Regions from separate parts of the Caballeronia sp. LZ033 genome, predicted to be linked through region 1. Evidence: riboswitches for the same ligand, from Rfam matches in the RefSeq annotation. Region 1 holds a riboswitch; the other holds the start of a gene.

The links. Region 1 has a riboswitch for cobalamin ahead of QCE62_RS03390 (TonB-dependent receptor domain-containing protein). Riboswitches for the same ligand answer to the same signal wherever they lie in the genome.
Region 2: linked by a shared signal. The riboswitch ahead of QCE62_RS31250 (CbtB-domain containing protein) and the one ahead of QCE62_RS03390 (TonB-dependent receptor domain-containing protein) in region 1 are both predicted to bind cobalamin.

What each region holds. Positions count from the first base shown of each region.
Region 1 covers NZ_JARUXQ010000001.1:710,357-722,010, forward strand. The annotation lists gene lgt (prolipoprotein diacylglyceryl transferase) at 13-915, shown strand; gene QCE62_RS03365 (SIMPL domain-containing protein) at 950-1,678, opposite strand; gene QCE62_RS03370 (EVE domain-containing protein) at 1,768-2,226, opposite strand; RNA gene ssrS (6S RNA) at 2,322-2,503, opposite strand; gene QCE62_RS03380 (cell division protein ZapA) at 2,632-2,946, opposite strand; gene QCE62_RS03385 (ATPase) at 2,943-3,329, opposite strand; cobalamin riboswitch at 3,614-3,948, shown strand; gene QCE62_RS03390 (TonB-dependent receptor domain-containing protein) at 4,059-5,945, shown strand; gene QCE62_RS03395 (iron ABC transporter permease) at 5,972-6,994, shown strand; gene QCE62_RS03400 (ABC transporter ATP-binding protein) at 6,991-7,785, shown strand; gene cobT (nicotinate-nucleotide--dimethylbenzimidazole phosphoribosyltransferase) at 7,796-8,863, shown strand; gene QCE62_RS03410 (adenosylcobinamide-GDP ribazoletransferase) at 8,865-9,626, shown strand; gene QCE62_RS03415 (histidine phosphatase family protein) at 9,611-10,186, shown strand; gene QCE62_RS03420 (cobalamin-binding protein) at 10,187-11,083, opposite strand; gene cobD (threonine-phosphate decarboxylase CobD) at 11,080-11,654, opposite strand, start outside.
Region 2 covers NZ_JARUXQ010000004.1:869,973-881,626, forward strand. The annotation lists gene cobN (cobaltochelatase subunit CobN) at 1-1,105, opposite strand, end outside; gene cobW (cobalamin biosynthesis protein CobW) at 1,112-2,197, opposite strand; gene QCE62_RS31205 (tlde1 domain-containing protein) at 2,865-3,089, shown strand; gene QCE62_RS31210 (hypothetical protein) at 3,086-3,601, shown strand; gene QCE62_RS31215 (cobalamin biosynthesis protein) at 3,696-4,118, shown strand; gene QCE62_RS31220 (hypothetical protein) at 4,274-4,408, opposite strand; gene QCE62_RS31225 (hypothetical protein) at 4,653-5,195, shown strand; gene cobO (cob(I)yrinic acid a,c-diamide adenosyltransferase) at 5,499-6,101, shown strand; gene QCE62_RS31235 (cobyrinate a,c-diamide synthase) at 6,107-7,408, shown strand; gene QCE62_RS31240 (DUF1289 domain-containing protein) at 7,405-7,641, shown strand; gene QCE62_RS31245 (CbtA family protein) at 7,707-8,510, opposite strand; gene QCE62_RS31250 (CbtB-domain containing protein) at 8,520-8,753, opposite strand; cobalamin riboswitch at 8,782-8,908, opposite strand; gene QCE62_RS31255 (histidine phosphatase family protein) at 8,957-9,514, shown strand; gene QCE62_RS31260 (DUF1428 domain-containing protein) at 9,595-9,966, shown strand; gene QCE62_RS31265 (antibiotic biosynthesis monooxygenase) at 10,014-10,328, shown strand; gene QCE62_RS31270 (hypothetical protein) at 10,441-10,761, opposite strand; gene lhpI (bifunctional Delta(1)-pyrroline-2-carboxylate/Delta(1)-piperideine-2-carboxylate reductase) at 10,854-11,654, opposite strand, start outside.

The DNA.
Region 1 (11,654 bases):
TTTGACATCAGCATGCTCATACATCCCAATTTCGATCCCGTCGCCATCCATCTCGGACCGCTCGCCGTACGCTGGTATGGCCTCATGTATCTCGTGGCCTTCGTGTCGGCCATTGTCATCGGGCGGCTGCGTCTGCGCCTGCCCTATGTGTCGCGCCAGGGCTGGACCGCGAAAGACATCGACGACATGCTGTTCTACGGCGTGCTCGGAACGATTCTCGGCGGCCGCATCGGTTATGTGATTTTCTACAAGGCGAGTTACTACGCCGCGCATCCGCTCGACATCTTCAAGGTGTGGGAAGGTGGCATGTCGTTCCACGGCGGCTTCCTCGGCGTGACGCTCGCCATGGTGCTGTTCGCGTGGCAGCGCAAGCGCACCTGGCTGCAAGTGACCGATTTCGTCGCGCCGATGGTGCCGCTCGGACTCGCGGCGGGGCGTCTCGGCAACTTCATCAACGGTGAACTGTGGGGCCGCGTGACGGACCCGAACGCGCCGTGGGCGATGCTGTTCCAGAATTCGACCAACGACGACGCCGTGTGGCTCTCGAAGAATCCGCAACTGGACGCGCAATACCATCTCACCGAGATTTTCCAGCGCTATCACATGCTGCCGCGTCATCCGTCGCAACTGTACGAGATCGCGCTGGAAGGGCTGGTGCTGTTCATCCTGATCTGGACGTTCTCGCGCAAGCAGCGGCCTGTCGGCGCCGTGTCCGCGCTGTTTCTGATCGGCTATGGACTGGCGCGCTTCACGGTGGAATTCGCGCGCGAGCCGGACGACTATCTCGGCTTGCTCGCATTCAATCTCTCGATGGGCCAGTGGCTCTCGCTGCCGATGATCATCGCCGGCGTGCTGATGATGGTGTGGGCGTACAAGCGCAATCTGCGCCTTCCGCCCGAATCCGCGCAGGCCTGACTGAGATGCGGGGCGCGAGCGCCCCGCGTACCGCTTACCGCCCCATCTGCACGGAGCCGTTCACATCGACGGTCACGGTCGTCGTGCCGGCTTCCATCGCGATGGGCGCGGCCATCTTGGCATCGGCGCTCATCGCGCGTGACTGCATCATCATGACCGGGCGTGGCTGAACGCCGCTGTGTCCGATGTTCACTTCCCTGATCGAGAAGTTGCTGTAGCCGAACGACTGCGCGGCGGTTTGCGCCTGCTTGCGGAACGAGTCGATGGCCTGCGTCACGAGTTTCTGCTCGGCCGCGCGCTGTGCTTCCGGCGACAGCGAGAAGGCCACGCTGCCCACTTGCATCGACGCACTCATCCGGCCGGCGAGCTTCGAGGCCGCCGCGAAGTCATGCGATTCGAGCACGACTTCCGTGCGGCCGCGCCAGGCGGAAATCTTGCCGTCGCGATCGGTGGACGGATACACGGTGAACGAACCGCTCCTGGCCGTCACGCCGTCGACGCCCCGCGCCTCGCGCAAGGCCGACTCGGCGCGCTGATTGAGCGTGTTGGTGAGGGAGGAGGGATCGGCGGCTTCCTGTTCGTAGAACAGCGTGATGGTCACGACATCCTGCGCCACCTGCGCGCTCGATTGCGCCGACAGTGACAGCACGCCCGCGGGCTGCTGATTGATCACCGTCTGCGCGGCGGCGGATTGAGAGAAGGTGAACGCGGCGCCGGACATCGCGAACAGGGCGAGGGCGGCGGCAGTTTTCTTGTAGGTCATCGAAGGCTCCAGACGCAAAGGCAATCACGTATTGCGTCGCATGATGTGCGACGGCCTTTAGGCGGCACCCGTGCGTCGTAAGTTCCTTGTTAGACGAGACGCTCGGTAATGAAGCGCCATTGCGCATCGGTGACGGGCGTGATCGAAAGACGATTGCCGCGTGCGAGTACCTGCATGTCCGCGAGTTCAGCATGCTCGCGCAACGTGGCGAGCGGAATCAGCGGCGTCTTCTTGACGAACTTCACGTCGACCAGCATCCAGCGCGGCGTTTCCTGCGTGGACTTCGGATCGTAGTAGTGGCTGTTGGAATCGAACTGCGTGGGGTCCGGATAGGCAGTAGAGCAGACCTTCGCGATACCCGCGATGCCCGGCTCCGGACAGCTCGAATGATAGAACAGCACGCCGTCGCCGACTTGCATCTGGTCGCGCATGAAGTTGCGCGCCTGATAGTTGCGCACGCCCGTCCACGGCAGGGTTTTCTTCGGCGCGTGCGCCAGGTGATCGATGCTCGCTTCGTCCGGTTCGGACTTCATCAGCCAGTAGCGCATGGTTGTTCGTTATGCGTGATCGACGATGGAATGAGGAATGCAGAAGCACTGCTGCAAATGAAAACGGCATCGGGAAAACCGATGCCGTTTGAGATGAGGTCCCCGCCATAGCCGCTAGGCCGGCATCCTGAACCTGGGTTCAAGATTGGTCGCGGTAAGCAACACTTCGGGTACATCGGACTAGCGACGCGCGCGCCCATGTTGCAAGGTTCCGCAACCGTGCCAATGTAGCATTGGTTCAAGGAATATATGACCTTGGCGTACCAGGCAGGGAAACGTCACTCTACACCAATCGTTTGCCTTCTGCAGCCCCGGTGCGGTTTCTTTTTTCGATCGACGTGGCGCGCTGATTGTGCCTTTGCCAAGCCTTCACAAACACGGCTTGATCAACCGCATCGACGCGCTTTATTGCACTTCGTATTGTGCAATGACGGCGCCGAGCTGCTCGTTCATCGAGTGCATCGTGCGACGGATTTCCTCGGCGGGGAAGGCTTCGCCGTGACGCACGCTGTCCTGCAGCTTGAGCAATTCCGACGCCAGCGACAACGCCGCCATCACCGCGATGCGATCCGTGCCGCGCACGTTGCTCGCGTTGCGCACCTTGTTCATCTCGGCATCGACGCGTGCGACGGCTTCGCGCAACGCACCTTCCGTCTCAGGCGAGCAGGCAAGGCGATAGGGCTGCCCGAGAATGGAGACTTCGATTTGCGTGGTCGTCATGCCTTCTCTCCTTGATGATGCTCGCCGTGCAATTCCGCTTCGGACGCATGGGCATGTTCATGCGCTTCCGGCGAATCGGCTTCGAGGAGATCGAGTTGATTGTCGGCTTCGCCGTGCTGCGCGGACTTTGCGCGCGGCAGCTTTTCGAGGATCGCGTTGAGGCGGACCTGCGCGTCGTCGATCTTGGCGGAGAGGGAATCGCGTTCGGACTGCAGCGTGTCGCGTTCTTCGCGGACTTGCGCGAGGTCGGCCTGGAGATTGGCGTACTCGGTGCGCAGTTGCTCGAGTTGTTCTTGCAGCGCGGCACGCGCCTGATTGTGGCGCTCGCTGATCTGGATCAGCCGGCCGATGTTTCCTGACAGTGATTCGAGTTCGTTGAGCATGTGCTGCGTCCTCTAAAGACCTCGCATTTTAGCGCGGTTCAACGGAGCTACCGATAATTGTCTCGTTTCGAGACGTAACAGCACGCGATCTTGCGCGCAAACCCCGGGTTCTCGCGCATCTCGCAATGCATTCGTGTGCAGAAAACACGAGCGTTGATTTGTTCGTGCATGCAGTCAGGCTGATTCTCGCTCGCTGAGTTCGTTTGTTCTTTGCATCTTCACGCGCCGCCTGCTGTCCTTCGCGCCAGGGTTCGCCGTTTCTTGACGGTCCCCACCCGCGCTCCTACACTTGCCGCACTTCTGGTGCTCGCATGCGCGGCTCTCGCGCATGCAGTCAAACGGGAAACAGGGAGCGAAGTCCTCGAAGCAGCCGAACAAGTGAACGGCGGCCGGACAGGACGGAGCCAACCTGTGCTGCCCCCGCAACGGTAAGCGACCGCAACGCAAGTTGCAAGTCGTCTCATACGCGTTTTTGCAGTGCGGGCGCATGGATCCATCCATACGCCGGGCCGCTCGTCGGCCTCTGCAAGAAACGTGTCGACGCCACTGCGCATGATGCGCGGGAAGGCGGGACGATGCGTCGCCAGCCCGGATACCGGCCAGAGTGCCACGCGCCTGCCGCCGGTCATCGCACGATCACTGCATGATCCCAAACGGCATGGCGCGTTCGTCGCGCATCGAACCTCGCGGGGAGCGGGGCCGCGCTCATCCTCCACGGGAACACTCGTCATGCAATCGCCATGGGCCTCCGTCCGGGACGGCCTCTCCAGTCGCGGCCTCGCCGCTGCCACTTTTCTCCTGCCGCTCGCCGGCGTCGCGCAAGCCGCGACGACCACCGCCACGGATGACGCTTCGCAAACGCTTGCGCCTGTCGTTATTACTGCCACGCGTGCAGCGCAGCCGCTCGCCGATTCCATTCCGCAGACCTCGTTGTTCGATGCACAGGACATTGCAGACAGCAACGCCGACGACGCACTCGGCCTCATCGCGCTCGCGCCCGGCATGCAGGTCACGCGCAACGGCGGACCGGGCGCGAACTCGGGACTCTTCATTCGCGGTGCATCGTCGTCGCAGTCGCTCGTGCTGATCGACGGCGTCCGGGTCGAATCGGCATCGCTCGGCGCGGCGCAACTGTCGCAAGTGATGCTCGACCAGATCGGCCGCGTCGAGGTGGTGAATGGCAATGTCTCGGCGCTGTATGGTTCCAGCGCGATCGGCGGGGTCGTGCAGATCTTCACGAAGGAGGGCGAGCCGCATCCGCCGCGCTTCAGCTTCGAAACCGAGCTCGGCAGCTATCACACGCAGCGCCAGTCCGCCGGCGTGAACGGCGCGCTGGACCAGGACGGGCGCACCACCTTCAGCCTGAACGTGTCGCGCGAAAAGACCGACGGCTTTTCGTCGATCGATCCGAACCTCGCGCCCGGCGCGAATCCCAACGCGAACGGCTATTTGAACGAGAGCGTCGCTGCGACCTTGCGCCACAGGTTCAACGAGCAATGGGATGCGGGCGTGCGCTTCCTGCAGTCGAACGGCATCAACAGCTTCGACGATGCCTACGGCCAGCCGACCGATCTCAACGAATCGCACAACCGCGTGCGTTCGGCGTCGGTGTTCGCCAACGGCAAACTCACCGGCAACTGGACCACGCACTTCACGATCGCGCAGGGCCAGGACCGCGCGAACATCGAGCAGAACGGCGTCTATACGAGCCGCTTCAATTCCGAGAACCGCCAGTACACGTGGCAGAACGACATCCGCATCAGCGACGCGCACACGTTCCTCTTCGGCTACGAGCACCTCGACCAGACGCTCGATTCCGATCAGTTCAGCGCCCCCGACCGCCACGTGAACTCGGTGTTCGCGGGCTATGTCGGCCATCTGGGCGCGAGCGAATTCCAGGCGAACCTGCGTCACGACCAGTATTCCGATTTCGGCGGCGCGAACAGCTACTATCTCGGCTACGCGTACAACATCGACGCGCACTGGAAGGCGAGCGCGAGCTATGCGGCCTCGTTCCGCGCGCCGAGCTTCGACGATCTCTACTATCCGTTCAGCGGCAATCCGTCGATTCAACCGGAGCGCAGCCATTCGGTCGAAGCGGCGTTGCAGTATGCGTCGAGCGGACTCGGGGTATTGCGCGTCACGCTGTTCCAGACGCGCTACTCGAACCTGATCGACTACGTGTCCGACGGCGGCTTCTACTACACCGCGCAGAATGTCGGGCGGGCGAAGGTGCAGGGCATCGAGGGATCGTGGGCGGGGCATGTCGGCAGAACGGATGTGCGCGCGGGCGTCACGTTCCAGAATCCCGTCGATGAAACGAATCACCAGGACCTGACGCGACGCGCGCGGCATTTCGCGACGCTGAGCGCGCATCGCACGATCGGGCGCTGGCGCGTAGGCGGCGAGTGGCTCGTGAGCGGCCAGCGCAGCGATTACGATTCGACGCTGGCGGGCTACGGCATCGTGAACCTGTCGGCGCGCTATGACATCTCGAAGTCGTGGACCGTCACGGCGCGCGTCGACAATCTCTTCGACAAGGACTATGAGCTTGCGTATGCCTACAACACGCCGCGACGCGGCGTTTATCTCACGCTGGGCTGGCATCCGTCGTGAGCCGCGCGCCTGAGCGGTTGCGCGGCATGAACGGCGCGCGCGCCGCCGCGATCTGGGTCTGTCTCGCCGCCGCGGCGTGCGCGGTGCTGATCGCCTCGCTCGCGCTGGGCAGCGTCGCGCTGCCGCCGTCGCGCGCGTTCGCGGCGCTGGTTCATGCGCTGCCTCATGCGCTTTTCAATGCGCGCGCCGCCGTGCCCGATATCGCCGACGACATCGTGCTCACGCTGCGCCTGCCGCGCGCCCTCGCGGGCTTTGCGTCGGGCGCGCTGCTCGCGCTGGCCGGGGCGCTGTTGCAGGTGCTGCTGCGCAACCCGCTGGCGGAACCCTACGTGCTCGGCGTCTCGGGCGGCGCGGCCAGCTTCGCGCTGGCGGCAATGCTGGTCTCGCTGCCGTGGTGGGGCGTCGATCTCGCCGCCTGCGCCGGCGCGTTCGCATCGATCGTCCTCGTGCTTGGACTGGCGCGCCGTGATCTGTGGCGCGGCACGCAGGACGCATCGCCGCGGCTCTTGCTGACGGGCGTCGTGATTGCATCGGGCTGGGGTGCGCTCATCACGCTGATGCTGAGCGTCGCGCCCGAAAACCGCCTGCGCGGCATGATCTTCTGGCTGACCGGCGATCTCGACGGCGCCGCCACGCCGTGGCCCGCACTGCTGGCGCTGGTGTTCGCGCTGTTGCTGATTCTCCCCGTAGCGCCGCAGCTGAACGTGCTGCTGCGCGGCGACAGCGCCGCGCAGGCGCTCGGCGTGCCGGTGGCGCGGCTGCGTCTGCGTGTCTACCTGGTCGCATCGCTGGCGGCTGCGGCGGCGGTGACCACGGCGGGTACGCTCGGCTTTGTCGGACTGGTCGTGCCGCATCTGCTGCGGCTCGCGTTCGGCAACGATCAACGCATGCTGATGCCCGCCGCCGCGCTGGCGGGCGGTCTCGCGGTGATGGCCGCCGACCTCGCCGCGCGCACCGTGATCGCGCCCGCGCAGTTGCCGGTGGGCGTGGTGACGGCGCTGGCCGGCGTGCCGATGTTCCTCTGGATGCTGCTGCGGAGACCGCGATGAACCTGCATCTCGACGCCATCGCGCTGCGGGCCGGCGAGCGCACATTGATCGACGGCCTGACGCAGACCTTCGTGCCCGGCGAGATGTGGTGCATCGCGGGCCCGAACGGCGCGGGCAAGACGACGCTCATCCACGTGCTGGCCGGGTTGAGCGCACCGGTGGCGGGCCGCGTGTCGCTCGATGGCCGCGCGCTTGCGTCGTGGCGTGCCGCGGAGCTTGCACGCGTGCGCGCGCTGATGCCGCAGGCGACCCACGACGCCTTCAGCGCCAGTGTGCTGGACACCGTGCTGCTCAACCGCTTTCCGTATCTGACCGGCTGGGGCTGGGAAAGCGCCGACGATCGCGCCGCCGCGCACGCGGCGCTCGACGCGCTCGGCCTCGCGCCGTTCGCGACGCGCGACGTGCTCACGCTGTCGGGCGGCGAACGGCAGCGGGTCGCGCTCGCGGCCGTGCTGTGCCAGAACGCGCCGCTGCTGCTGCTGGACGAACCCCTGGCGCATCTGGACCTGCATCATCAGATCGCGTGCCTGCATGCGTTACGCGCGGCGGCGAGTGCGACTGCTCATCCAGCGGGCCCCGCCCGCACCGTCGTGTTCTCGTGCCATGACCTGAATCTCGCGCGCCGCTTCGCGACGCATGCCTTGCTGCTCGATGGCCGCGGCCACGCCTGTGCGGGCCCGGTCGCCGAGGTGCTCACGCCGGAACGCGCCAGCGCGGCGTTCGGCTATCCGTTGGCGCTGCTGCGCGACGGCGATCACGAGGCGCTCGTGCCTTCCATCCCACGTTTCTGAAGGAACATCGATGTCCACGCTCAACGACATCCCGCTCCCGCCCGCACTCGACCGTTCGCTCGAAGCCGAACTGCGCCGCGTCATCGACATGAAGACCAAGCCGCGCGGCAGCCTCGGGCGGCTCGAAGCGCTCGCGCTGCAAACAGGACTGATCCAGCGCACGACGAAGCCGCGCATCGTGCGTCCGGCGATGATCGTGTTTGCCGCCGATCACGGTATCGCCGCTGAGCGAGTGAGTTCGTATCCGCAGGAAGTGACCACGCAGATGGTCGCGAATTTTCTGGCGGGCGGCGCGGCGATCAATGCGCTGTCGCGCTCGGTGGGCATGACGCTGGAGATCGTCGATGCGGGCGTCGCGACGCCGATTCCGGCTGCGCAGGCAGGTCCGGACGTGGGCTATGAACGCGAGTCGCTCGGCCCCGGCACGCGCAACTTCGCGCGCGAGCCCGCGATGTCCCGCGCGACCGCGCTGGACGCCATCGCGCGCGGCGCGGCGTGCGTGCGCCGGCATGCGGCGTTGGGCACGAACGTGATCGGCTTCGGGGAGATGGGGATCGCGAACACGTCGTCGTCGGCGTGCCTGATGAGCCGCCTGTGCGGCGTGCCGATCGACGACTGTGTCGGCCGCGGCACGGGTCTCGACGATCGCGGTCTCGCGCACAAGCGCGAGGTGCTGGGCCGCGCGCTGGCGCTGCATGCCGATACCGGCGATGCCGTCGATACCCTCGCGACCTTCGGCGGCTTCGAGATCGCGATGATGACCGGCGCGTGTCTCGAAGCCGCGCGTGCGGGCATGACGATCCTCGTCGATGGCTTCATCGCGACGTCGGCGCTGCTGGTCGCCGCGACGCTCGCGCCGTCGGTGCTCGACTACTGCGTGTTCGCGCATGCATCGGACGAGACCGGTCATCGGCGCATGCTCGCGCATCTCGGGGCTGCGCCGCTGCTGCAACTCGACCTGCGTCTGGGCGAAGGCACCGGCGCGGCGCTCGCGCTGCCGGTGTTGCGCGCGGCCGTCGCCTTCCTCGATGAAATGGCGAGCTTCGAGTCGGCGGGCGTGTCGGATCAGGCCGGCTGAGATGCCGCGCCCGCTCGACGAACTGCGCTACTTCTTCACCGCGCTCGGCTACTTCACGCGCGTGCCGGTGCCGCGCTGGGTCGGTTTCGAGCGCGACTATCTGAACGCGGCGGCGCGCTATTTTCCGCTGGTGGGCGTGCTGGTAGGCGCCGTTGCGGCGCTGGTCTGGCTGGCCGCATGGCGGGTGTTTCCGGCGGGCGTCGCCGTGCTCCTGTCGATGGCCGCAACGCTCGTGCTGACCGGCGCATTCCACGAAGACGGCTTGGCCGATTGCGTCGATGCCTTCGGCGGCGCGTATACGAAGGACGATGCGCTGCGCATCATGCACGATTCGCGCATCGGCGCTTTTGGGGCGATCGCGCTCGTGATCGCGCTGGCGCTCAAGTGGCAGGCATTGGCCGCGTTGCCGCCGTATCGCGTCGCATGGACGATGATCGGCGCGCACGCCGCGAGCCGCGCCTTTGCGATCAGTTATCTCGTCACCCTCGACTACGTGCGCGCCGAAGGCAAGGCCCGGCCGGTCGCGCAGCGCATGAGTCGGGCATCGTTCGGCTGGGCGCTGCTGTTCGGCGTGCCCTGGCTGTTCGCGCTGGACTGGAAGCTGGCGGGCGTGACGATTGCCGTGCTGTGCGTGCTGCGCTGGCTGATCGGCCGGTACTTCGTGCGGCGCATCGGCGGCTATACGGGCGACTGCCTCGGCTTCGCGCAGCAAGTGTTCGAAATCACGATCTATCTCGTCGGGCTCGCATGGATCTCGTTCTGATCCGCCATCCGGAAGTGGCCATTGAAGCAGGCGTCTGCTACGGGCAGACGGATGTGCCCTTGCTGCGCGACGTCGCTGAGTCGGCGCTCGAGTTGGCGGCGCGCATGCAGGCGCTGAAGGTGCCTGGCTGCGTCGCGGGCTGGCATGCCAGTCCGTTGCTTCGCTGCGCATCGCTCGCCCGTGCGCTTTTGCCGGATGGCCCGGTCCATCTCGATCCGCGCCTCGCCGAGATGAACTTCGGCGCGTGGGAAGGGCGTGCGTGGGACGGCATCGAGCGCGCGCTCATCGATGCCTGGGCGGCCGACATCGAGCATGCGCGTCCACATGGCGGCGAGAATCTGGTGCAGTTCGCGCGCCGCGTGATCGCGTGGTTCGACGACACCTGCGCCGGCGAGCAGACGGTGCACGTCGTCGCGCATGCGGGCGTGATGCGGCTGCTGGCGGCGCACATGCTGGGCATCGCGAATGAGCACGCGCTGCTATGGCCGCTCGATTTCAACGGCATCGCATGGTTCAGGCGCGTGCGCGGACAGTGGCTGCTGGTGCGCTGGAACGCGTGACTAGCGGGTCCGGCGTGCGCGGGCGTCGTCGAGATCGCGGCACAGTTGCGCCGCGCCCAGCGCGAGGCGGGGTGTCGGCCGGTTGATGAGATCGCCGTCGATGCCGAACAGATTGCCGCGCGCCACAGCGGTCAGCGCGGTCCAGCGCCGCCAGCGATCGAACGCCGGCAAGGGCCGGTCCGGCGGCGTCGCGCCGGCCGTCGCGGTGACGATGGCTTCGGGATTCGCCGCGAGCACCGCTTCCGCCGAGACCGTCGGCACGCGCAGCGGCTCGGCCGCGAACACGTTCACGCCGCCGCACAGCGTGATCACTTCATCGAACACATTGTCGCGATTGAGCGTCATCAGCGGCTCGTCCCAGACTTGATAGAACACGCTCACGGGCGGTCGCCGGGCATAGCGCTCACGCAGTTGCGCGATGTCGTTCGTGAAGGCATCGGCGGCGGCGCGCGCGGTGGCCTGCGTGCCGAGCAGCGCGCCGAGCTTGGTCAGGCTCGTCGCGATATCGGCGAGATGCTTCGGCTCGTTGAAATAGATCGGCACGCCGAGCGCTTTCAGCCGCTCCAGCTGACGCGCCGCATTGCCATGCCGCCAGACCACGATGAGGTCCGGATGCAGCGCGACGATGCGTTCCAGATCGAGTGCCTTGTTGTCGCCGACGCGGGGAATGGCCTGCGCTTCCTTCGGGTAGTCGCTGTAGCTCACCGCGCCGACCACGCGCGCGCCGCCGCCCGCCGCGAACAGCAGTTCGGTGACGTGCGGCGCGAGGCTGACGACGCGCCGCGCCGGCTGCGCGAGCGTGACGGCGGCGCCGCTGTCGTCGGTGACGGTGATGGCGGCGTGCAGATTCACGCAGACCGCCATCAGCACGCTTGCAAGCAGCGCACGCGCGATCATCCGCGAATCTCCGCCAGCGCGCGCGCCAGACGCACCCAGTCGCCCTCGGCGCCCGGCAGGCCGACGCGCAGGCTCGGCTTCATGCCGGGCAGGTCGAAGAGACGCGTCCAGATGCCGCGTCGCGCGAGTTCGTGCTGGAGCGCCGCCGCGTCCGGTACGGGCATCCATGCGAACAGCGGCGTGCCGCGCGCGTCGAGTCCGTGATCCGCGAGCAAGGCGGCGAGACGCGCGCCGTCGCGATGCAGGCGGGCGCGAGTGTCGCGTTGCCAGGCGCGGTCGGCGAACGCGGCTTCGACCGCATGCCGCGCCGGGCCGCTCACGGTCCAGGCGCCGAGCATCGCGCGCAATGGCTCGGCGACGGCAGGCGAGGACAGCACGAAGCCCGCGCGGATGCCCGCAAGCCCGAAGAACTTGCCCACCGAGCGCAGCACGACCAGACCTTCGCGTACGGTGTCACTTGCCAGCGAGGCAGAGGGATCGACATCGGCGAACGCTTCATCGACGATCAGCGTGCCGCCGCGCGAAGCCAGCCGTTCATGCCAGCGCCGCAGCGTGTCGCGCGGGAGGAGTT
Region 2 (11,654 bases), on a different contig from region 1:
ACCAGCGCCGGCTCAGTTCGGCGACGAAGCGCACGCGCTCGTCGTCGGCCTGATAGCGCACCACGTCGACCTGCGTCTGCTTGCAGTGATACGCAAGCCCCTTGAAGCTCACGGCGCGCGTGATGATGCGGCCATCCACTTCGGGCAGCGCCACGTGCATCGCGACGTCGCGCGAGTTCAGGCCATGATTGGACTGCTGCCAGTCCTCGCGATTGCCGCCGCTCAGGATCACCTGCAGCACGGGTGCATCGCCCGCGACTTCGAACGCCTCGCTCTCGCCGATCACGCCCGCCGCGAATGCCGTGGTATTCAGCACGAGCGCCGCGCGCTGCTCCGCGCACACGCGCTCGACCACTTCGCGGCTCACGCAGTCCTTCAGCGATGCAATGGCGATCGGCAACGGGTTCAGCCCTTCCCGTTCGAGCGCGTCGACGAGGGAATCGAATACGGCCGTGTTGCCCGATTGCAGATGCGCGCGATAGAACAGGATGGCGACGACCGGCGCGTCCTTCGTCCAGCGCGCCTGCCAGTCCGCGACCGTGGCGATCTCGCGTTCGGGATGATAGATCGCCACCGCGGGCAGTGCGGCGGGCGGCGGCGGCTCAGTGCCGTAATCCAGCGCACGCCGCGCGATGGCGCGCAAGAACGCTTCTGCATTGCGCGCGCCGCCTTCGCGCAGATAGCGCGAGAGCTGGCGGCAGAACGCGGGATCGACAGTGCTCCTGGCGATCAGGTTTGGGTCTTCGGTCAGATCGCCCGAGAACATCGCGAGCATCTGGCGCTGCTTGTTCGCCAGCGTCACCAGGCGCTCGATGCCATACGGCCAGTACGATTCGCCGCCGAGATGATCGACGACCACGACCTGTGCATGGCTCAGGACATCGTCGACGTAGAAATCGACGGAAGCCGGCTGGCGCAGGAACGACTGATTGGCGAGCCGCACTTCGGGGAAACCGGGCTCCAGACGTGGCACCACGCTTGCCAGCAGGGCGAGCGTGGTGTCGGCGGAACTGAGAATGACGATCGGCGCGCGGGTCTGCTCGATGCGCATGACGCCCTGCGCGTCGTCGACGAAACCGCCCGGGGTCGTGCGCAGCAGATGCATGGCGGCCTACGCCTGCGCTGGCGCGCTCGCAAGCGCGGCTTCGAAGGCCCGCTGCAAGGCGTCCGCGCTCAGGTCCTCGCCGATCAGCACGAAGCGGCTCTGCTGCCGGTCTTCGTGCACTTCCCAGCGACGGTCGAAGTAGCTGTCGAAGCGCTGCCCGACGCCCTGCACCACGAGCCGCATGGCCGCGCCCGGCAACGCCGCGAAACCCTTCACGCGATAGATCGTGTGCTGGCCGACCAGCGTCTGCAATGCGGCGATGGCCTGCTCGCGCGATTCGACCGGCGCGTGCACGACGACCGAATCGAACTCGTCGTGATGGTGATCGGCGTGACCTGCTTCGTCGGGCGAGCCATGATGATCGTGGCGCAGGTGAATGGTCTCTTCCGATGCCGCTTCGAGACCGAGCAACGCATGAATGTCGAGCTTGCCCATGTGCGCGGGCACGATCTTCACTTCGGCGGGAATCTCGGGGCGCACGAGCGCTTCGACCTTGTGCAGGGCCTCGGCGTCCATCAGGTCGGTCTTGTTCACGATGACGAGGTCCGCCGACGACAACTGGTCTTCGAACAATTCATGCAGCGGCGATTCGTGATCGAGATTCGGATCGGCCTTGCGCTGTGCATCGACGGCGACCGGGTTCGCCGCGAACTGGCCGCTCGCGGCGGCGGGTCCGTCGACCATGGTGACGACCGCATCGACGGTGAAGGCGTTGCGGATGGACGGCCAGTTGAACGCCTGCACGAGCGGCTTGGGCAGCGCGAGACCCGAAGTCTCGATCAGCACGTGATCGATGCTGTCGCGCCGTTCGAGCAACTGTTCCATCACGGGATAGAACTCCTCCTGCACGGTGCAGCAGAGACAGCCGTTGGCGAGTTCGTAGAGATTGCGGTCGGCGGATGCTCCTTCGTCGTCGCAGCCGATGCCGCAACCCTTGAGGATCTCGCCGTCGATGCCGAGTTCGCCGAACTCGTTGACGATGACTGCAATGCGCTTGCCCTGCGCGTTGGACAGGATATGCCGCATCAGCGTGGTCTTGCCGCTGCCGAGGAAGCCGGTCACGACGGTAACGGGAATCTTGCGGGTCTGCATCGTGGCTCCGGGAGTGGTGTTGCGTTTGGGATGCGCGAGGCGGGATGAAGGGCTGCATCGACTGAACGATGACGCGCGTTTTGTGTTCGGGTCTGGCGAGGCTGGGGCGCAGATTGCTGCGCTGTTGCCGGAGCCGGACTGGAATGCCGCAAAGCCTTGTCAGGCAAGCCGGACACAAATTTTAGCACGGGGGTTTTCGTTGTTTCACGTTCGAAGTGCGTGGCTCGGCGGCCCTGCTCATTCGCTATATCACTCGCCGGTCATCGTTACGTTCTTATCGACTGCGCGGGAGCATCGGATTTATCTCAGGACCTTGATCCAGTCACACAAAAGCACACATTTAAGGACGTTGGTGCGCTAAGTTCACCGGTCACATCATTTTTTGAGGCTTGCGCCCGCAAAGGATGGATCGAGATGCCCGTCACATGTACTTTCATCCTGAACAATCGCTCCACATCCACGCTAGTTTGCTCGGGATATGGAACCGTCAAAGCGTTTTCAGGCAACGAGCGAGGTCTTAACAATCCGGCCGAGGTTGCGTCAAAAGGCATCGGACCCATCCGCCTGGAACGTATTACCTCGTTGACCGTCAATCAGGCGGCCGGTTGGGTCAACTCCGTGATGTTCTCTCGCCGCAGCTCGGGTCAACGGATCGAAGTAATGGTTCATGCTCTGGAATCCACGGTCGGGCGATGAGACCAACATCAAAGGCGTAAAACGCAGCAACTTCCGATTGCACGCTGTGGGAGCCGATGAAAGAAGCGAGGGGAGTATCACGCTCGTCAATCCCGCCGAGTTCGAGCTGTTGCAACGTTTCATTCGTAGATCGCCGCCCTCAATGTCCGTTCCTGGTTCCACCCTCAAGTCGTATGGGATGGTGACGGTTCGATGATCCGAAAAGCAGTCCGCAAGCTTTGCCTCGTCGCTTCGGCGCTCCTCGCCTCGCTCCTCGCCGCCCTCGCCATGACTCGCTTCGCGAACCTTCGGGCCGGCGCCATACCTGACTGGATGGCCGACGGCGTGCGCGCCACGTTCGAAGCCATGAGCGACCGGCCAGTCGGAATCGAAAGCATCATCGACGGAAGCCTGCTGTTCAAGCTCGCGTTCTTCTGGCTCATGGCCGCGCTCGTGATGACAGGCAGTCTTCTGGCTGCTCGCCGCTTGCTGCACAAGCCATCGCTGGGCCTTGCCTGTAGTGCTGGCGCGTTTCCCATTGCGTGGCTTCTTGCGCATTGCGTGCACCTGGCATCGACCACGTTTAATGGCGTTCGGAAAGATTCTCAAATCCTGTACGTGTCAGGCTTGTTGCTTGCATGCTGGGTTGGCATGGTGATGGTTCTGCTTGCCGTTCTCGCCTTGAGGAGCCGGCGTTCTGCACAGAACAATCAAAAGAAGGACGACTAGTTCCCCTTTGGCGCGGTCGAAAGCCCGAACAAAAGCGTCCGGCTGAGCCACGTTAAAATCCCCGCTCACCCCTCAACAACCCACCCGCCTCGCGATGAACCCCGCCATTGATCGCGCCCCGCCGCTCCCTTCGAAGCTCGCCGTAGGCATCGGCTGCAGGCGAGGCACGAGCGCGGATGCAATCGAACGCGCGGTGCAAGCCGCACTCGGCCCGCATGCATTCGGCGATATCGCCGTTATCGCCACCATCGACACCAAGCGTGCCGAAGCCGGTCTGCTTGCCTTCTGCACACGCCACCATCTGCCGTTGCGCTTCTTCAGCGGCGCGGAGATCGCGCAGGCGCCGCACTCGGCGCGCTCGCACCACGCGCGCAAACATCTGAACGTGGATGGCGTCTGCGAGCCCTGTGCGCTGCTGGCGGGCAACTCGGCCACGCTCATCGTGCCGAAGACGATCGATTCCGGCGTAACCGTCGCGATCGCAGCGGCGCGCGGAGCATTCGGAAGCGGCGCTTGATGACAGAATCGACCCCGGCCGCCATGGCTCCCTTGCGCACCAACGGCTTGGCGACCACGGGCTTCAGTTTGTCGTAACAAAGCCAGATCAGTATGGTCAGTGCAACGAGTTCCAGATAAAGGTAAAACGCATCCATCGTCTTGCTCCAGTAACAGTCACCGCTGATCCTTCATGGAAGGATCGACATCGCTTTCCCGCGGCGGCCGCAACGACCAGATCCAGCCGAGCAGCACGCCGTAGAACACGAGCGAAGCCACACCGACGACGATCATGACAAGCAGGCTGTCCATGGATCTCTCCCTGAATGGTTCACGGATGCAGCAAGCGAAGGGCGATGAGCCATGTTTCGTGATCCCTCGTGAGGCCGTTTCGTTGTTGCGCAACGAATGATGACCACCATGAATTAGCCCGGTATGAGCACTTCACCGGCGCCATGTCTCGCTCGCCAGCGCAGGGTTTGCTCGCGCCAGCCTCATTCGGCGCTAATGCCGTCCCCGTAGCGTGGCTTCTCCCGCTTACTGGAAGGAGGTTCTTATGAGGTCGATGAAGGCGCACGTGATGGTCGCAGGCGTCCTGGGCACGGCGTCAGCGGGGTTCGACGGGATAGCCGCAGCAGCGCCGGAATACAGCTTTGACATGCGGCGGCATGCGCAACTCGGCCTGCCGGGCAGGCCGGGCGGGCCGGGCGGGCCGGCAGCAGGCGCAATTCCGCAGCCCGAGTTTGCAGCGAGGGCTGCGCAGACGCAGGACACAATTGCGGAGATTCAACGCATCCAGACTACGATTCGGCTCGCACAGGAGGCGGTGGTGTGTATCGATTCGATCTTGTCCGCAGGCCCGCATGACTGCTGGGCACGTACTTACCAGATCATTGCAGAGCTCGACCTCAGCCACGGTGTGAGCATCGATGCTCATACGCCGCCGGATCGGGTCGAATCGGCTCGGTTGAAAGCGGCGCTCGAAGGCTACATCTCCGAGCTGGCGGCGGCTGTGCAGCGGTTCATGCTGGAGGCAAATCGGGGCGGCTCCACGCCACCGGTAGTCGTTAAACCGCCGGTCATGCCCAGGCTGCCCTGAACTCCATCGCTCAAAGCCGAACGTCTTGCCTGCGCCATGGACAAGCTTGCAAGCCCTCTTCAACCTGACCGGCGCGGTGTAAACTGTGCCGCTCTGCGTCCCGCGCTTCGCGATGGCTTCCATGTTATCCGCGAAGTCGGTGCTTATAAGGCTCAAACAAGCACCGAGACAAGCACGACGTTCTGCAACGTTCGTGTGACTTCGCGGCGCATTCCGACTACATCAACCCTCAGGCCTCTGTCCGGCTTGGGTTTCCGCGCTGAGCCCACGAGCAGCGGACCGATCGGGAACGTCACTCATCCCATGCAGAAAAATACCGAAGCGCATCTGCGCATGACCCAGCGGCGCAAGGAAGGCCACGAGAAAAAGCAGGCCGCTGCGGATCACGAGAAAGGCCTGCTGATCGTGAACACCGGCAACGGCAAGGGCAAGACCACCGCTGCGTTCGGCATGGCGGTACGCGTGCTCGGACATGGCATGAAACTCGGCGTCGTGCAGTTCATCAAGGGCGCGCTGCATACGTCGGAGCGCGATTTCCTCGGCGCCATCGCCAACTGCGATTTCGTCACGATGGGCGACGGCTACACCTGGAACACGCAGGACCGCGAGGCCGACATCGCCACCGCGCGGCGCGGCTGGAACGAGGCGCGCCGGATGATCGAGAGCGGTGACTACCAGATGGTGGTGCTCGACGAACTGAACACCGTGCTGAAGTACGAGTACCTGCCGCTCGACGAAGTGCTCGACGTGCTGAAGGCGCGTCCCGCGTTGCTGCATGTCGTCGTGACGGGACGCCATGCACCGGATGCCCTCGTTGAACTGGCCGATCTCGTCACCGAGATGCGGATCGTCAAGCATCCGTATCGTGAGCAGGGCGTGAAGGCGCAACGCGGCGTGGAGTTCTGAACGCGATGCCGCTCTGTCCCGCCCTCTTCATCAGCGCGAGTGCATCGCATCAGGGCAAGACCACGGTCACTGCCGCGCTGGCGCGCCACCACGCGCGTCGCGGACTGAAGGTGCGCGTCTTCAAGACCGGCCCGGACTTTCTCGATCCGATGATCCTCGAACGCGCGTGCGGCGCGCCCGTGTATTCATTGCATCTGTCGATGGTGGGCCTCGACGCATGCCGCGCGCTGCTCGCCCAGGCGGCGCGCGAGGCCGATCTGATCCTGATCGAAGGCGTGATGGGCCTGTTCGACGGCACGCCGAGCAGCGCCGACCTCGCCGCCGCATTCAAGATGCCGGTGCTCGCGGTGATCGGCGCACACGGCATGGCGCAGACCTTCGGCGCCATCGCATTCGGACTCGCGCGCTATCGCGAGGATGTGCCGTTCCACGGCGTGCTCGCCAATCGCGTGGCGTCGCCGCGCCATGCGCAGATGTTGTCCGAGACCATTCCCGCAGGGCTGCTTTACTGCGGGCATCTGTCCAATGCCGACGATATCGCGCTGCCCGAACGGCACCTCGGTCTGACGCAGCCCGCTGAAGTCGCGGACCTCGATGCACGCCTCGACCGCGCCGCCGACGCCATCGCACAGACCTCGCTGTGCGACCTGCCGCCGCCCGTGCAGTTCGACGACGCGACCCTGCCCGAGCCGCCGCGCCTTCTCGAAGGCGTGCGGATCGCCGTCGCGCACGACGCCGCGTTCTCGTTCATCTATCCGGCGAATCTGGATCTGCTGACCGCGATGGGCGCGCGCATCGAGCGCTTCTCTCCGCTCGCCGACGAACCCGTGCCCGCCGCTGCCGATGCGCTCTACCTTCCCGGCGGCTATCCGGAACTGCACGCGGCCACGCTGGCCGGCAACCGGCGCACGCGTGCATCGATCGAAGCGCATGTCGAACAAGCGAAGCCGGTCGTCGCGGAATGCGGCGGCATGCTGTATCTCGTCGAGTCGCTCACGGTCCTCGACGGCGCGCAGCACGCAATGCTCGGCATCCTGCCCGGCGCGGCCTTCATGCAGCGCAAGCTGTCGCGCCTCGCGATGCAGCGCATCGACACCGCGCACGGCGCGATGACGGGCCACACGTTCCACTACTCGACGCTCGACACCCCGCTGCAACCCGTGCTCAAGGCCGCACACGCGACCACGGGCGCCGAGGGTGAAGCCCTCTATCGGCATGGACCGGTGACGGCCACCTACATGCACGCTTACTGGCCGTCGAACCCGGCCGCAACTGCCGCGCTGTTTCGCGGCGCCTCGCTCTCATGACGCAAGACACTCAAGCACCGCTGGACCTGGCCTTCACCATCGAGCGCGCCATGACGCAGGAACCGGTCGGCTCGCCCTGTACGAACGTCTGCAAGCTCGACGCCGATACCGGCCTGTGCCTCGGCTGTTTCAGAAGCCGCCAGGAGATCAAGACCTTCCGTTCGCTCGATGATGACGCGAAGCGCGCGCTCTTCGATGAACTGCTGGCCCGCCGCGCGGCACAACGTCGTTAAGCAAAAAAGCCCGCGCTCCTCACGGAACGCGGGCTTCGTCATGTCAGTACAGGCGATTTGACGATTCAGGCCGCAGCCATTCTCCGCACTGGCGGCCGTTCGAGTTCACGCGCGGCCAGCGCACCGAACAAAAGCCCGAGCGTCGTCCAGATCAGCGCTTGAATACCGATGGCGGTCACGCGGAAGTTCCACAGCAAGGACGCCGAGAAGCCTTCGGGCACTTCATCGACGTGCGGCAGCGCGACCTGCGCAATCACGATCACGACCACGTAAGCGAGCGCGGCGACGAGCGTCGCGTTCCATGCGCCTTGCCGTGCCGTCAGACGCCGCTGCCAGCGTACGGCCCACACCATGGCCGCAATCGAAATCGCCACCATGGTGAAGAACAGCGCGGTGCGCGGTCCGATCGTCGCGGCATTGCCCACGGCAGGCGGATTGGGCGGGTACTTGAGGAACGGCACGATGGCCACGCTCACGAAGCCGAACAAGGCCAGCAGCGCCGACGTGCCCCGCGCGTGCAACGCGCCGAGCCGGCCATACGCAAACGCGAAGACGAGCGAGAAGATCCCGCCCAGCGCGGTGCCGAACACGACGACGCCCGTCAACAAACCGAGGCCCGCCTGGGTGCCGCGTGAGACGAGTTCCTCATCGCCGTGATCGTGGCTCTGGTCCGCGTTCGCGGAGGCATTGGCGGCTGCATGACCGTGCTCGTGCTCGTGTGCAGGCGCGGCCTCCGCATGCTCATGCTGCTCTTCGAAGGCGATGGCCTGCGCCACCGAAGGTTCGCCGAAGCCACGCGCGAAGCCGAAGCCGATGAGGCCCGCGACCAGTCCCGCGAGCATGCCGCGTATCAGCAGGGTGCGAATCATGCTGCGCCCTCAGTGGCAGGGAAAGCCGAGCAGATGCCGGCCGTCGTGAACGAATTCGTGGATGTACATGCCCGAGAAGATCGACGTCGCGCCTTGTTCGGCGCCGACGAAATAAATCGCGATCAGCAGGATCAGGCCGATGAACACGGCCCAGGGCAGGACTTCGCGCACCGGCAGCGGCACGGGTGCGTCGAAGGAAGAGGAAACCGGTGCGGCAAAGCCCGGCGCGTTGGAAGCATTCATGGTGTTTCTCCAGGGATAGGCGCGTCCCGATTGACGAAGAGCATGCAGCGGGGTCTGACTCGCGGCGCGTCTCATGGCGCTGACGGACCGCTTACAGTGGCGCGACCGTGCCGGGTTTGCACCGGCTTCCTCGCACTGCAGGCTTGCCATTCTATGACGATTGCCCGCAAAGTAAAACGATAACCTCAGAACCGCCGATTGCCTTGGAACTCGTTCTCCTCTGCCACCCCGCCACGCGCGCGATGAAAACCGGCCGCTTTCCTGTCGGCGACGAACCCGCCGATGACACCCCGCACGCGCCCTTGCCCGCCGATGACACCGCGCGCGTGATCTCCAGCCCAGCCCGCGCGGCGCGCGAGATGGCGGCGTGCATCGCGCCTGATGTCGACATCGATGCCGCCTTCGACGACATCGACTACGGCAGTTGGCGCGGACGTTCCATCCGCGAACTCGCCGATGGCGAAGCCGCGCAACTCAGCGCATGGCTAACCGATCCGCGGGCGCGTCCGCACGGTGGCGAAAGCATCGGGATGCTGGCTGTGCGCGTGGTCGAAGGTCTCGACCGGATCGAACGCGAGATGCGCGGCGAGCGCTGCATCGTGGTGACGCATGGCATCGTCGTAAAGGTGGCCGTCGCGCATGCGCAGCGCAAGCCGCTGACCTCCGTCTATGCGATGAACTTCGCGCCGTGCTCCATCACCGTCCTGACCCGCAGTCGAAGCGCACAGGACTGGACGGTGAGCCTGCCCCCGCCGGCCTGAACTTCAGCGCGTGCAGGACGCTCCAAGCATGCAGCGCAGCGATTGCGCGAGCCCGCTATCAAACCGCTCAGGAGATACACATGGCGCATTACGTGGATGGATTCGTCGTACCCGTGCCGTCCGACAAGATCGAAGCCTACCGGGCCATGGCCGAAGCGGCCGGCAAGATCTGGATGGAGCACGGCGCGCTGCAGTTCGTGGAAGCTGTCGCTGATGACGTGAAGCCCGGCAAGCTCACCTCCTTCCCGCAGAGCGTGCAGATGAAGGAAGGCGAGACCGTGGTGTTCTCGTATATCGTCTATGCGTCGCGCGAGGAACGCGACCGCGTCAATGCGAAGGTGATGGAAGACCCGCGCCTCAAGGCCATGATGGAAACCGGCGAGCCGCCCTTCGATGCGCAACGGATGTTTTTCGGCGGGTTCAAAGCCATCGTCGAACTTGGACGCGACTAATATTTTTTGTTGTCTGACCGCGCTTGCCGCAAAGGAACTGCATCGACATGTATATCGCCATGAACCGCTTCAAGATCGTGCCCGGCGCCGAAGCCGATTTCGAACGCCTCTGGACCAGCCGCGACACCCATCTCAAGGACGTGCCGGGCTTCGTGGAGTTTCATCTGCTGAAGGGACCCACGAAGGACGACCATGTGCTCTATTCGAGCCACACAATCTGGGCAAACCGAGAGTCCTTCGACGACTGGACGCGTTCCGACGCGTTCCGCGCCGCGCACCGCAATGCGGGCGGGGAAACGCGCCAGCTTTACCTCGGACATCCGGAGTTCGAAGGCTTCGAAGTGATCCAGACGGTCAAGTGAGGTCCGGCGAACGACCGGTCCATTCAGCCGTCCGTTCGCGCCCGGAGCACGCGCGTTTTACACACGTATGAAAAAACGCGCTTCGCCGACAGGCGCTTGTCAGAACTTCCTGTCAGGCCTTCGCGCCGCGCGCCATACGCTGGAGTGTCGACGAATCGATGGCCGCGGCGCAGATGCGCACCGCCTCCTTCAGCGTGCGCGGGCGGCCCGCGCCGAACTGCGATTCGAGCATGGCCACGGCGCGCAGACGCTCGTCGTTGCCGAGCTTTTCGCCGGTCGCCAGTTCCAGTACCGAGATGAAGTAGGCCGCGGGCGGTGCGGCATTGGGCGTGGGGCGCGGCGGGCGGCTTGCGCTTGCCGCGCCGCCGCTTTCATGGCCGTCCTCGTGGGCGGGGATCCAGGGGTGCCACTTGCTGTCGTATCGACTCTTCATGAGTGTGTTCGCTGGCTGAATTGCAGGGACACGCCGTTGCGCGCCTCGTCATCAAGCCAACTGACAGCAAGGACCGTTCCAAGCAGCTTCAATCAGCCCCCGCCCGGGCTTTCCTCCGACAAAATCACCCGCGCGACGCGGCATGCCGCCAGGTCCCAGGCCGCGCAGCCAACCGACTTGAACATGACGGGCCGGGGGGCGGCGTCCGCCGAAACCGGAGCCGCCAGCGCCTCGGCAAGCGCCCGCACCGCGCCCCACTCGACGCCTGCCAGGATGAAATCGCCGGCTTCGTGGCGGGCGCCGGCCAGATCGTCCACGTAAAGCGCGCTGCCATGCACGATCTCAGCAGCGATCTCGGCGGCATCGGCGGTGAAGGCGCCCACGCCGATCACCAGCCGTCCGGCGCGCGGAGGCGCCGTGTACACCGGCGTCTTGCTGGTGGTCGCGGCGATCACTACATCGACCGATGCGGGGATCTCCGCCGCCTCGAGCGGCGCGAGGTGGCGGCCGGGCGCCGCATGCGCGTCGCAGAACGCGCGCGCACGCCCAGCCCGCGAACCCTGCACGAGAATGCGTGCCTCCGGATACACGGCCGCCAGTGCCTCGACGTGAAACGCCGACTGCCTGCCCGTGCCGATTACCAGCACCTCGCGCGGCGCGGCGCCGTGCAGCGCGCGGATCGCCAGCATCGAAACCGCAGCCGTGCGCCGCCCGGTCACCGTGGGGCCGTCCAGCATGAATTGCGGCACGCCGGTGGCGGCATCGTAGGCGGTAACCTGACCGTGAATCGTCGGCAGGCCGAGCGCGCCGTTGCCCGCGCACACGTTGACGAGCTTGTGCATCGCGAGATCGGCGGCGCTCGCGGGCATCGACAGCATCACGCCGCCTTCGAT